3 regions of the Bradyrhizobium sp. SZCCHNS3052 genome follow, and region 3 is predicted to be linked to each of the others. Evidence: predicted binding sites of a transcription regulator. Region 3 holds the regulator's gene; each other region holds the start of a gene.
What was found. The regulator HrcA, encoded in region 3, represses chaperone genes, less so after heat shock. The targets are predictions, from matches to a motif close to GTTAGCACTCNCNNNNNGNGAGTGCTAAC.
Positions count from the first base shown of each region.

Region 1: groES (co-chaperone GroES) is a predicted target of HrcA. The motif match lies at 2,597-2,625, and genes of this name have one in related genera.
Region 2: groES (co-chaperone GroES) is a predicted target of HrcA. The motif match lies at 2,042-2,070, and genes of this name have one in related genera.

Region 1 is NZ_JAUETB010000001.1:426,704-430,851, forward strand. Features, by position in the region: gene lepB (signal peptidase I) at 1-259, shown strand, start outside; gene groL (chaperonin GroEL) at 511-2,151, opposite strand; gene groES (co-chaperone GroES) at 2,239-2,553, opposite strand; gene QX073_RS01935 (usg protein) at 2,933-3,217, shown strand; gene QX073_RS01940 (cupin) at 3,420-4,025, shown strand.
Region 2 is NZ_JAUETB010000017.1:38,202-42,349, reverse strand. Features, by position in the region: gene groL (chaperonin GroEL) at 1-1,525, opposite strand, end outside; gene groES (co-chaperone GroES) at 1,647-1,943, opposite strand; gene QX073_RS32010 (hypothetical protein) at 2,274-2,783, shown strand; gene QX073_RS32005 (protein phosphatase CheZ) at 2,899-3,678, opposite strand; gene QX073_RS32000 (L,D-transpeptidase) at 3,986-4,148, shown strand, end outside.
Region 3 is NZ_JAUETB010000004.1:140,166-144,313, reverse strand. Features, by position in the region: gene QX073_RS15600 (hypothetical protein) at 1-352, shown strand, start outside; gene grpE (nucleotide exchange factor GrpE) at 509-1,129, opposite strand; gene hrcA (heat-inducible transcriptional repressor HrcA) at 1,262-2,350, opposite strand; gene rph (ribonuclease PH) at 2,515-3,228, shown strand; gene rdgB (RdgB/HAM1 family non-canonical purine NTP pyrophosphatase) at 3,225-3,869, shown strand; gene hemW (radical SAM family heme chaperone HemW) at 3,856-4,148, shown strand, end outside.

The DNA of each region.
Region 1 (4,148 bases), on a different contig from region 3:
AAGCTACGAGACGCTGGATTGCCTGGACCACGGCTTCTTCGACAATACCAACGTCTTCGTCGTGCCGCCCGGGCGGCTGTTCATGCTCGGCGACAACCGCGACAACTCGACCGACAGCCGTGTGCTTGGCACCATCGGCTATGTGCCGATCGAGAATGTCATCGGCCGCGCCGCGATGATCTTCTTCTCGGCCACCAGCGCCGAGAAAGGCAAGCCGGGCCGGATCCGTTTTGAGCGGATCGGGACGATGGTGAAGTAGGGCGGCGCGGAGCCCGTAGCCCGCATGAGCGAAGCGACATGCGGGATCACCTGCGTAGTTCGTGAGACCCCGGATGTCGCTCCCGCCTGCGCCTTCAGGATGCGGCGTGCGCTCATCTGAACTACGCATTGAATGCATCGGGGGGCATGAGCCCGAAACCGAGGCTGGCGATGCGACAATTCCAGCACAAACGAAAACCCCGGCATCGCTGCCGGGGTTTTGCAATTGTCGTCTGCGACGAAGCGTCGGACTTAGAAGTCCATGCCGCCCATGCCGCCGCCCGGAGGCATCGCGGGGCCGCCGGCGTTCTTCTTCGGCAGCTCGGCGACCATGGCTTCGGTCGTGATCAGCAGCGCGGCCACGGAGGCGGCGTTCTGGATCGCGGCGCGAACCACCTTGGTCGGGTCGATGATGCCCTTGGAGACCAGGTTGCCGTACTCGCCGGTCTGGCTGTCGAAGCCATAGGCGTACTGGTCCTTCTCCAGGATCTTGCCGACGATGACCGAGCCGTCCTCGCCCGCGTTGATCGCGATCTGGCGGGCCGGAGCGGAGAGCGCCTTGCGGACGATCTCGATGCCGGTCTTCTGGTCGTCGTTCTTGGTGCGCAGGCCCTTGAGCTGCTCGGAGGCACGGAGCAGGGCGACGCCGCCGCCCGGCAGGATGCCTTCCTCGACAGCCGCGCGGGTCGCATGCATCGCGTCATCCACGCGATCCTTGCGCTCCTTGACCTCGACCTCGGTCGCGCCGCCGACGCGGATCACCGCGACGCCGCCCGCGAGCTTGGCCAGACGCTCCTGCAGCTTCTCACGGTCGTAGTCCGAGGTGGTCTCCTCGATCTGCGCCTTGATCTGCTGAACGCGCGCCTCGATGTCGGCCTTCTTGCCGGCGCCGTTGACGATCGTGGTGTTCTCCTTGTCGATCATCACCTTCTTGGCGCGGCCGAGCATGGAGAGGTTGACGTTCTCGAGCTTGATGCCGAGATCTTCCGAGATCGCCTGGCCGCCGGTCAGGATCGCGATGTCCTGCAGCATGGCCTTGCGGCGATCGCCGAAGCCCGGAGCCTTGACGGCCGCGACCTTCAGGCCGCCACGCAGGCGGTTGACGACGAGCGTAGCCAGCGCCTCGCCCTCGACGTCCTCGGCGACGATGACCAGCGGCTTGCCGGTCTGCACCACGGCCTCGAGCAGCGGCAGCAGCTCGTTCAGCGACGACAGCTTCTTCTCGTTGATCAGGATGTAGGCGTCATCCATCTCGACGCGCATCTTGTCGGCGTTGGTGACGAAGTAGGGCGAGATGTAGCCGCGGTCGAACTGCATGCCCTCGACGACGTCGAGCTCGGTCTCGAGCGACTTGGCTTCCTCGACGGTGATGACACCCTCGTTGCCGACCTTCTTCATCGCGTCGGCGAGGAACTTGCCGATCTCGGCGTCGCCGTTGGCGGAGATGGTGCCGACCTGGGCGATCTCGTCGTTCGACGTGACCTTCTTGGAGTTCTTGACGAGGTCGGCAACGACCGCCTCGACCGCGAGGTCGATGCCGCGCTTCAGATCCATCGGGTTCATGCCGGCGGCAACCGCCTTGGCGCCTTCACGCACGATGGCCTGGGCCAGCACGGTCGCGGTGGTGGTGCCGTCGCCGGCCGCATCAGCGGACTTCGAGGCGACCTCGCGCACCATCTGCGCGCCCATGTTCTCGAACTTGTCGTCGAGCTCGATCTCCTTGGCGACGGTGACGCCGTCCTTGGTGATGCGCGGCGCGCCGAACGACTTGTCGAGGACGACGTTGCGGCCCTTCGGACCGAGCGTGACCTTGACGGCATTGGCGAGGATGTCCACGCCGCGCAGCATGCGGTCGCGAGCGTCGACGCCGAACTTTACGTCTTTTGCTGACATATTGGGTTTCCCTGAGTTGAATTGGTCGTCTCACCCTGGGCAGGGCGCCCGCAGGCGCTCCTCAGGGTGAGCGTTGAGCGGGTTGGCTTAGGCGGCCTTCTTCTTCGACGCGGTGTCGGTGAGCACGCCCATGATGTCGCTTTCCTTCATGATCAGCAGCTCGTGGCCGTCGATCTTGACCTCGGTGCCCGACCACTTGCCGAACAGCACGCGATCACCGACCTGGACGTCGAGCGGGACCAGCTTGCCGCTCTCATCGCGGGCGCCCGGGCCCACCGCGATCACTTCGCCCTGCGAGGGCTTTTCCTTGGCCGAGTCGGGGATGATGATGCCGCCAGCGGTCTTCTCTTCGGCGTCGATGCGCTTGACCACGACGCGGTCGTGAAGCGGACGGAAAGCCATACAGTCCTCCTAAGCTATTGAGGCGATTGTCAGTTTCTGGAAATTTGGCAGTCGGCGCCGGCGAGTGCCAGCACGCAGGCTGGATTTAGGGGAGAGCATTCAGCCGGGCAAGGGCTTGTAGCAGAAAAATTAGCAGTCAACTGCGGGCTCTGCCAAAGCGTTCCGATAGCGTTAACGGGAGCGGAACGGACCGTGAAACCCCGTATTAGCACCTGGGCTAAGTGGCTGCTAATGCAGCATTTTTCAACATGTCGTTAAACATTTAAGCTTGAGATGGGTTGAGGACATGCGTCACATTTCTAGGCAGTGAGCGCATCTTTGCCGGGTGGCTCCATCCCGGATGGCCACACGGACATGCGCTCCAGAAACGGAGGTTGGCATGGTGTCGAAGGTTGAGGTTTCCGAGGACTTTCGGAAACAGGTGCTGGGTTACGGGCTGACGACGGCGCAGATCCTGTATCGGATGCCGGACCATCGCTCGCTGCTGCAGACCTATGTCTGGCAGAACTACGACCTGTTTCCGAAATTCCCGGCGCTGCAGGACTTCCTGGCGTTCTGGCAGGAGAAGATCGAGGGTCCGCTGTATTCGGTCACGGTGGCGCATTCCAAGCTGATCAAGCCGGCCGAGCTGCGCGCCGTCGACGGCGTCTTCCGGCTGCATTGAGGCTGACAGCCACCGCTGCCGCCTCATGAGATTCCGGGGCGCGCGAAGCGCGAGCCCGGAATCCATCGGGCGGCAGAACGCGCGGAGGAATGGATTCCGGGCTCGTGCTTCGCACGCCCTGGAATGACGACCTTTGTTGGAGCGGCTGCTGGGACTCTCCATATGTGCTACCCTCGCGACGAGGATACGCAGGGAGAGCACCATGGCCACCAAGAGCCGGACGACCAAGCCCGCATCACGCGCCGCCGCCAAGTCAGCGGCGCTGAAGACCGGCAAGAGCAGTAAGGCGACGGCGAAGGCCGTTACGAGAACTAGCGCCAAGCCGCTGGCGAAGACGCCCGCCAAGCCGGGCCGGGCGGCTGCGCCCTCGGCGCGCAAGGCGCTGGCGAGCAAGGGGCGACCAGCGCCGGCGCCGCGCCGCCGCAAACAGAAGGTCGCGATCAGCCATCACCGCGAGGAGGACTTCAAGGCCGACGGCCTGCGCGCCTATGCCCATTACCGCGACCTCGGCATCGCCGACGCGACGCACGGTTTGGCGCGCGCGCATGTCATCCGCATGCTGCCGCCGTGCAATCCGCAGGAAGTCTCCAAGCTGCACACCCATGCGGTCGACTTCCAGATGGTCTATGTGCTCAAGGGCTGGGTGAAGAGCTACCTCGAAGGCGTCGGCGAGACGCTGATGCAGGAGGGCAGCTGCTGGACCCAGCCGCCGAAGATCCGGCACATGATCCTCGACTATTCCGACGACGTCGAGCTGCTGGAAGTGATCCTGCCGGCCGACTTCAAAACCGTCGAACTGTCGACGTAAAGCCGACAGAAATGGATGGAAACATTTGCGTGCGATGGACGGCGGTCCCATCGCGCGTGTGTGTTGACATCCGGTCTCGCGTCACTGGGACGGATGGGCCGGCGACGAATCCGTAAGAGGTGT
Region 2 (4,148 bases), on a different contig from region 3:
AGGCGTCCTGCAGCGCGGTGCGGACCACCTTGGCTGGGTCGATGATGCCCTTGGCGACCATATCGACATAATCCTCGGTCTGCGCGTCGAAGCCGAACGTCTCGGACTTCTCGTCCAGGATCTTGCCGACCACGATCGAACCTTCGACGCCGGCGTTCTCGGAGATCTGGCGAATCGGAGCCTCGAGCGCCTTCAGCACGATGTTGATGCCGGCCTGAACGTCCGAATTGGCGTTGGTGATGCGGCCGACGGCCTTCTTGGCGCGCAGCAGCGCCACGCCGCCACCAGGGACGATGCCTTCCTGCACCGCAGCGCGGGTCGCGTTGAGGGCGTCCTCGACGCGGTCCTTCTTCTCCTTGACCTCGATCTCGGTCGCGCCGCCGACGCGGATCACCGCGACGCCGCCGGCGAGCTTGGCCAGACGCTCCTGCAGCTTCTCACGGTCGTAGTCCGAGGTGGTCTCCTCGATCTGCGCCTTGATCTGGCCGACGCGCGACTCGATGTCGGCCTTCTTGCCGGCGCCGTTGACGATCGTGGTGTTCTCCTTGTCGATCACGACCTTCTTGGCGCGGCCGAGCATCTTGATCGTGACGTTCTCGAGCTTCATGCCGAGATCTTCCGAGATCAGCTGACCACCGGTCAGGATCGCGATGTCCTCGAGCATGGCCTTGCGGCGATCACCGAAGCCCGGCGCCTTGACGGCGGCGACCTTGAGGCCGCCGCGCAGGCGGTTGACGACCAGCGTCGCCAGCGCTTCGCCCTCGACGTCCTCGGCGATGATCAGCAGCGGGCGGCCCGACTGCACCACGGCTTCGAGCACCGGCAGCATGGCCTGCAGGCCCGACAGCTTCTTCTCGTGCAGGAGCACGTAGACGTCGTCCAGCTCGGCGGTCATCTTCTCGGCATTGGTGACGAAGTAGGGCGAGAGATAGCCCCGGTCGAACTTCATGCCTTCGACGATGTCGACCTCGGTATCGAGCGACTTGTTCTCCTCGACCGTGATGACGCCCTCGTTGCCGACCTTCTGCATCGCCTGGGCGATCATCTTGCCGATCGCGGCGTCGCCGTTGGCGGAGATGGTGCCGACCTGGGCGACCTCGGAGGACGAGGCGACCGGCTTGGCGCGCTTCTCGATGTCCTTGATCACGGCGGCCACCGCGATGTCGATGCCGCGCTTGAGGTCCATCGGGTTCATGCCGGCGGCAACCGCCTTGGCGCCCTCGCGCACGATGGCCTGGGCCAGCACGGTCGCGGTGGTGGTGCCGTCACCGGCGGTGTCGTTGGTCTTGGAGGCGACCTCGCGCAGCATCTGCGCGCCCATGTTCTCGAACTTGTCCTCCAGCTCGATCTCCTTGGCGACGGTGACGCCGTCCTTGGTGATGCGCGGAGCGCCGAAGCTCTTCTCGATGACGACATTGCGGCCCTTCGGGCCGAGCGTCACCTTGACGGCGTTGGCGAGAATGTCGACGCCGCGCAGCATGCGGTCGCGTGCGTCGCCGGCGAATTTGACGTCCTTGGCTGCCATTTCAGAATTCTCCTGGAGTAGACCTCGACGGCGAGGGGCGTGATCGCCCGTCTGTCGCCGGAACGAGGTTGCAGAGCATTTTCGCCCGGGGCGGCTGATCGCCGCCCCCGACAGGTCGGGATCAGGCGACGACGCCCATGATGTCGGACTCCTTCATGATCAGGAGTTCCTCGCCGTCCAGCTTGACCTCGGTGCCGGACCACTTGCCGAACAGCACGCGGTCGCCGACCTTGACGTCGATCGGGATCAGCTTGCCGCTCTCGTCGCGGCCGCCCGGGCCGACGGCGACGACTTCGCCCTGCGAGGGCTTTTCCTTGGCGCTGTCGGGAATGATGATGCCGCCCTTGGTCTTCTCTTCGGCGTCGATGCGCTTAACCACGACGCGGTCGTGCAGGGGACGAAACTTCGATTTGGCCATGACGGATCCCTTTTGGGGTGCTTGGATAAGTGTTGCTGTCGGAGGAAATCTGAATGCGGCCACATTGAACGCCCACTTGGCGCCAACTGGCTCGCAGCCTTAGCAATCCCGCCCTCCGAGTGCTAAAGACCGCTCGGGGAAATATGGCTTGCGGCTGTTCCTGTCAAGCAACGGCCAGCCGTTAAGCCGTTCTTGAGGCTGTTAGGGGATGTTGTCCCGGGCCAGACATGTTAGTGGAGCGGCGTCGTCATCCGACGTCATTGCTCTGACGAGCGTTTTGCGCTTGGTTGCCGGACGGGGCAGCCATGATCTTGTTCCTAAGGGGATGCCATGACGAGTTCACGGTGCGCGCGGCCGGTTGCCAATCTCGCGATCGCGTCAGCGCTCACGATGCTTCTGGGAGCGTGCACGGGCTTCAGCCTGTCGCCGTCGACCCCCATGCAGCAGACCGAGGCGCCGGTCGAGCCCGAGGTGCCGGCCACGATTCGCGCCGAGGATCTCGTGGGCAAATGGGGGCTTGCCGCCTACAACAACCCGAATGACCGCCCGCGCACCGAAAAGATGGCTTTGGCGCAGTGCAAACAGCCCTACGTCATCGGGGCAGGCACGTCCGGTGGTGTCGTGATGCACCTGGCCGACCAGGCGACTCCCCAGGAACTGCGCTTGAAGGGATCGGCCAGCGGCAAGAACTACATCGGCCCGGCCGGACCGCCCGGCGGCGAGCAGGACCGCGAGGTCGTCTCCTTCGACGGCCGTGTGCTGATCACCCGCTTCGTCGACAAGGATGCGGCGACCCGTTACCAGACGATGGTCTACGTCCGCTGCGGACCGCGCGCCTGAGATCCGGGCGAACATCCCGCAAAGGTCGAGAGTCGAACGAAAAACGCCGGCGATAGCGCCGGCGTTCCTGTATGGTGACGTTGCCTGGAGCGGTCGCTGGGACTGGCCGACGAGGTCAGTTGAACATCGCGTCGATGTCGTCCTGCGAAGCGTGGCCGACGTCGCCTTCCGCCTTCGGGCCGTTCAGCAGCCGGGCGTCGCCCTCGCGGTGGTCGACGATCGGCGGCGTATGCGCCTTGATGGCGTCGACGCCGCCCCAGATGTCCATCATCACCACGATGTGGTGCTCGATGAACTTCATCGTGGTCATGACCTTGTTGATGCGCTGGCCGGTCAGGTCCTGGAAGTTGCAGGCCTCGAAGATCGAGACCACGCGCTCCTGGATCTCTTCGCTCAGGATCTTCTGCTGGTCGGCCGAGTCCACCTTGGACAGCGCGCTGGCTGCCTGGTCGATCGCCTCCGCGGCTTCCAGGATCTGCTGCGTCGCCTGCTCGGTGCCGCCGACGACCGCGCCGAGTTCGCCGTTGACCTTGGCCATCTCCTCGCCGTTGAAGCTCTTGGCATGGAGGGTCGCGATCTCGCCCTTGGTGCGGTTGATCGCGTCGTGGATCAGGTCGAGCTCGACCTTGAGCTTTTCGCACTGCTCGATCTGGGCGCGATAGGTCTCGAGCAGCGCGCGCGCTTCGGCGACCTCGCGTGCGGCGGACTCTTCGATGGCGGCGTTCGCCGTGTTGCTGCCGCCGCTGCGGATCGCATTGGCCATCTGGGAGCGGATCGCGCGCAGCTCGTCCATGATTTCCTTGTGGTTGGGGCCGATCTCGCCGCCCACGAATTCAGGCTCCGGCATATGGCCGACGATTGCTTCTTCGATACGGAAACGCTTGCGAACAGCCATGATAGTATCCCTGACCTTTTGCTCGGATCAGTTCTACGCAGAGGCTATTTAACATCGCGTTCACGCCAGGAACCGCCGTTGGGCAACGCTGGCGTGCATCGTGCGTCAACTATTAACCATGCTCCGCCGGCCTTCACGCAAAATAAACGCTAGCGATCAAAACCGCCGACGTATGCAGCGATGGTGAATCCCGGCGCCTCCCGCGTTTACCAAAGCGATCGGGTTTTGCTCTTTATTGACGATACGCGGCGGCGTTGCCGCCTCGCGCGACGAACAGTCTCCAGACGAAACAGTACAGAGTACGTCGATGTTCAAATCATTCTCCATAGCGCTGCTGGCCGGCGCATGCGCATTCCATTCAGGTCTGGATCGGGCTGCGGCCCAGGGATTTCAGCAGCCGACCGTGATTTACAGCGGGCCGCCGCAGCAGTCCGCGCCGGTGCGCACCGCTTATGTCGAACGCTCGCGCA
Region 3 (4,148 bases):
GGACAAGGGCTTCGAGGCCGCGCCCTTCGTGGTGATCGGGCTGGTGGCCGGCGTCGCCCCGGAGGCAGGCGACCGCGCGCGCGTCGCGCAGCAGGCGGCCACCACCATTCCGGGCGTCCGCGAAGCGCGCATCACGATGTCCGAGCCGATCCGCATCGATGGCCAGCCGGCCTATGAGACCCGGATCGACGCCACCAGCGGCAAGGACAATACGCCGGTGACGGTGGTGCAGTGGCTGCGCTTCGGCGGGCCGAACACGTTGCGGATCATCGGCAGCGCGCCGCGCGACCAGTGGTCGGCAGCCTTCCCGCGCTTCCGCGCCGTTCGCGACGGCATCCAGCCGAGAGGCTGAGACCAGCCCGGCATCGGACGTCGTGATCACGTCGGCCGCTCGCCGTGAGACGGACTACAAAGTCGCGCCGACAAACAAGAAGCCACGGGCATCGTTGCCCGTGGCTTGTTCATTCGATCGACAGGACGGCAGCGGGACGCCTGCCTAGGCTCGCCGTCAGGCGGCGCTGTTCGACTGATCGTTGCTCGCCGCCGGCGCCGCCTTCGCGCCACCCTTGGACACGCCGACCAGCGCGGGGCGCAGCACGCGCTCGCCGATCATGAAGCCGGCCTGCACGACCTGCACCACGGTACCGGACGGCACCGACGGATCCGGGACCTCGTACATCGCCTGCTGGAAGTTGGGGTCGAACTTCTGTCCCGTCGGATCGAACTTCTTGACGCCGTTCTTCTCCAGCGTGTTGAGCAGCGAGCGCTCGGTGAGCTCGACGCCCTCGATCAGCGACTTCAGGCCCGCATCGGCATTGGCGCGTGTCTCGGCCGGCACGGCATCGAGCGCGCGCTGCAGATTGTCGGCGATATCGAGCACGTCACGGGCGAAGCCGGTGATGCCGTACATGCGCGCATCGGCGACTTCACGGGCCGTCCGCTTGCGCAGGTTCTCCATCTCCGCGAGCGTGCGCAGCATCTTGTCGCGCGCGTCGGCCGCCTCCTTGGCAAGGGCCTCGGCCGAGCCGGCCTCAGGATCATCGGGCATGATGTAGGGCTTGGAGACGACGGGTTCGCTGGCCTGCGCCGGGTTTTCCGGATCATTCTTATGCAGGTCGGGATCGGTCATGGACAGACTCGCAAGTTCGGCTGACGGGTTTGGGGGATATGGGGCGGGATATCGTGCTTTGGGCGTCGAAAATCAAGCGCAGCCTGACCATTGCGCCCGGAGGCGCTGTCCGCGGGTGAACCAAGTCACGCGTCAGCCACCCAGCAGCCGGCTGACCAGACGCGCGGCATAATCGACCGTCGGAATCACCCGGGCATAGTTGAGCCGGGTCGGACCGATGACGCCGAGCACGCCGACGATGCGCCCCGTGGCGTCGGAATAGGGCGACACGATCGTCGACGAGCCCGACAGCGAGAACAGCTTGTTCTCCGAGCCGATGAAGATGCGGACACCTTCCGCGCTCTCCGCCCGTCCGAGCAGATCGACGACGCCGCGCTTGGTCTCGAGATCGTCGAACAGCCGCCGGACACGCTCGAGATCTTCGAGCGCATGCAGGTCCTCGAGCAGGTTGGCGTGGCCGCGCACGATGAGCTGCCGCTCGTCGCTGTCCCCTCCGGACCAGCTCGCGACTCCGGCGGCGATCACCTTCTGCGTCAACTGATCGAGCTCAGCACGGTCATGCGCCAGCGCGGTCTCGAGCTCGAGCCGCGCTTCCGCCAGCGTCCGTCCTCTGATGCGGGCATTGAGGAAATTGGACGCCTCGGTCAGCGCCGACGACGGCACGCCCGGCGGCAGGGTCAGGACCCGGTTCTCGACCTGTCCGTCTTCACCGACCAGAACGACGAGCGCGCGCTCGGGCTCGAGCCTGACGAACTCGATGTGCTTCAGGCGGGTGTTGGATTTGGCGGTGAGAACCACGGCAGCGGCACGGGTCAGACCCGACAGCCGGGTCAGCGCTTCGTCCAGCGCCGCTTCGACCGACTGCGCCTGGCCGACGGCCGCGAGCTGGCTCTGGATCGACTGCCGCTCGGCCTCCGTCATGTCACCGACCTGCATCAGGGCGTCGACGAAGAAGCGCAGGCCAGCCTCGGTCGGCAACCGGCCGGCCGAGGTGTGCGGCGCGTAGATCAGGCCGAGCTGCTCGAGATCGGCCATGACGTTGCGCACCGAGGCCGGCGACAGCGGAACCGCGATCAGCCGCGAAATGTTGCGCGAGCCGACCGGTTCGCCGGTCGCCAGATAGCTTTCGACGATCTGCCGGAAGATCTCGCGCGAGCGCTCGTTCAGATGCGCCAGACCGGCCGGCGGTGTCATCAGGTTGATCGGATCGTGGTGGGCCACCAGATGCACTCCTCCCAGCTGCCTATAATGTGTCCATGCGGCGGCTCGGTGGCAAGCCGGTCGGCGCTCGCGGGCGAAGCCATGATAAACCCTTGCCGCTGCCGTTCCCGGCTCCTACAAGGCCGGTCAAAGTCGGTCTTTCGCGCGCTTTCACGGAGAGAATCATGCGGCCGAGCCGCCGTGCACCGGATGAACTGCGGGCCGTGAGCCTGGAACGCGGCGTCGTCAAATACGCCGAGGGCTCCTGCCTGGTGAAGTTCGGCGACACCCATGTCCTGGTCACCGCCACGCTCGAGGACCGGCTGCCGCCCTGGCTGAAGGGCCAGGGACGCGGCTGGATCACCGCCGAATACGGCATGCTGCCGCGCGCCACGCTGGAACGGACCCGGCGCGAGGCCTCCGCCGGCAAGCAGACCGGCCGCACCGTCGAGATCCAGCGCCTGATCGGCCGCTCGCTGCGCACCGCGATCGACCTGGAAGCGCTCGGCGAGCGCCAGATCACGGTCGATTGCGACGTGCTGCAGGCCGATGGCGGCACGCGCACGGCGTCGATCACCGGCGCCTGGGTGGCGCTGGCCGACTGCATCAAGTGGATGAAATCGCGCAACATGATCAAGACCGAGGTGCTGCGCGCCAACGTCGCCGCAATCTCCTGCGGCATCTACAACGGCACGCCGGTGCTGGATCTCGACTACGCCGAGGACTCCGAGGCCGAGACCGACGCCAATTTCGTCATGACCGGCGACGGCCGCATCATCGAGGTGCAGGGCACGGCGGAGAAGACGCCGTTCACCGAGGCCGAATTCCTGGCGCTGATGGCGCTCGCCCGCAAGGGCGTCGCGCGGCTGGTCGACCTGCAGAAGATGGCGGTCGCGTGAGCAGCCCGCACCGCAAGCTCACCGGTCGCATCATCATTGCGACCCACAATCCCGGCAAGCTTGCCGAGATGCGCGAGCTGCTCGCTCCCCATGGCGTCGAGGCGGTGTCGGCCGGCGATCTCGGCCTGGACGAGCCGGATGAGACCGGCGAGACCTTCCAGGCCAACGCCCGCATCAAGGCGGTCGCCGCGGCCAGAGCCGCGCAGCTTCCTGCCTTTGCCGACGATTCCGGCATCGTGGTTCATGCGCTCGATGGGGCGCCGGGGATCTATTCGGCGCGCTGGGCAGGACCGGACAAGGATTTCGCCGGCGCGATGACGCGCATCGAGCGCCTCCTGCAGGAGCGGGACGCGACTGGTGCCGACAAGCGTAGCGCCCATTTCGTCTCGGCGCTGTGCGTGGCGTGGCCGGACGGTCACGTCGAGGAGGTCGAGGCGCGGGTCGACGGCACCCTGGTCTGGCCGCCGCGTGGCACGGCGGGCTTCGGCTACGACCCGATGTTCCTGCCCGAGGGCCACGACCGGACCTTCGGCGAGATGACCAGCATCGAGAAACATGGCCTGCCGCCGCTCGGGCTCGGCCTGTCGCACCGGGCGCGCGCCTTCGTGAAACTCGCGGAGATCTGTCTTGAGCAGCGCTGACAGCGAAGCGTTCGGCGTCTATGTGCACTGGCCGTTCTGCCTGTCGAAATGTCCGTATTGCGACTTCAACAGCCACGTCCGGCATGCCGCCATCGATCAGGACCGCTTCGCCCGCGCCTTTGCGCAGGAGATCGCGACCACGGCCGCCCGCATTGGGCCGCGCACCGTCACGTCGATCTTTCTCGGCGGCGGCACCCCGTCGCTGATGCAGCCGCAGACGGTCGGCGCCATTCTCGACGCGATCGGCCGGCACTGGCACGTCGCTGGCGATGTCGAGGT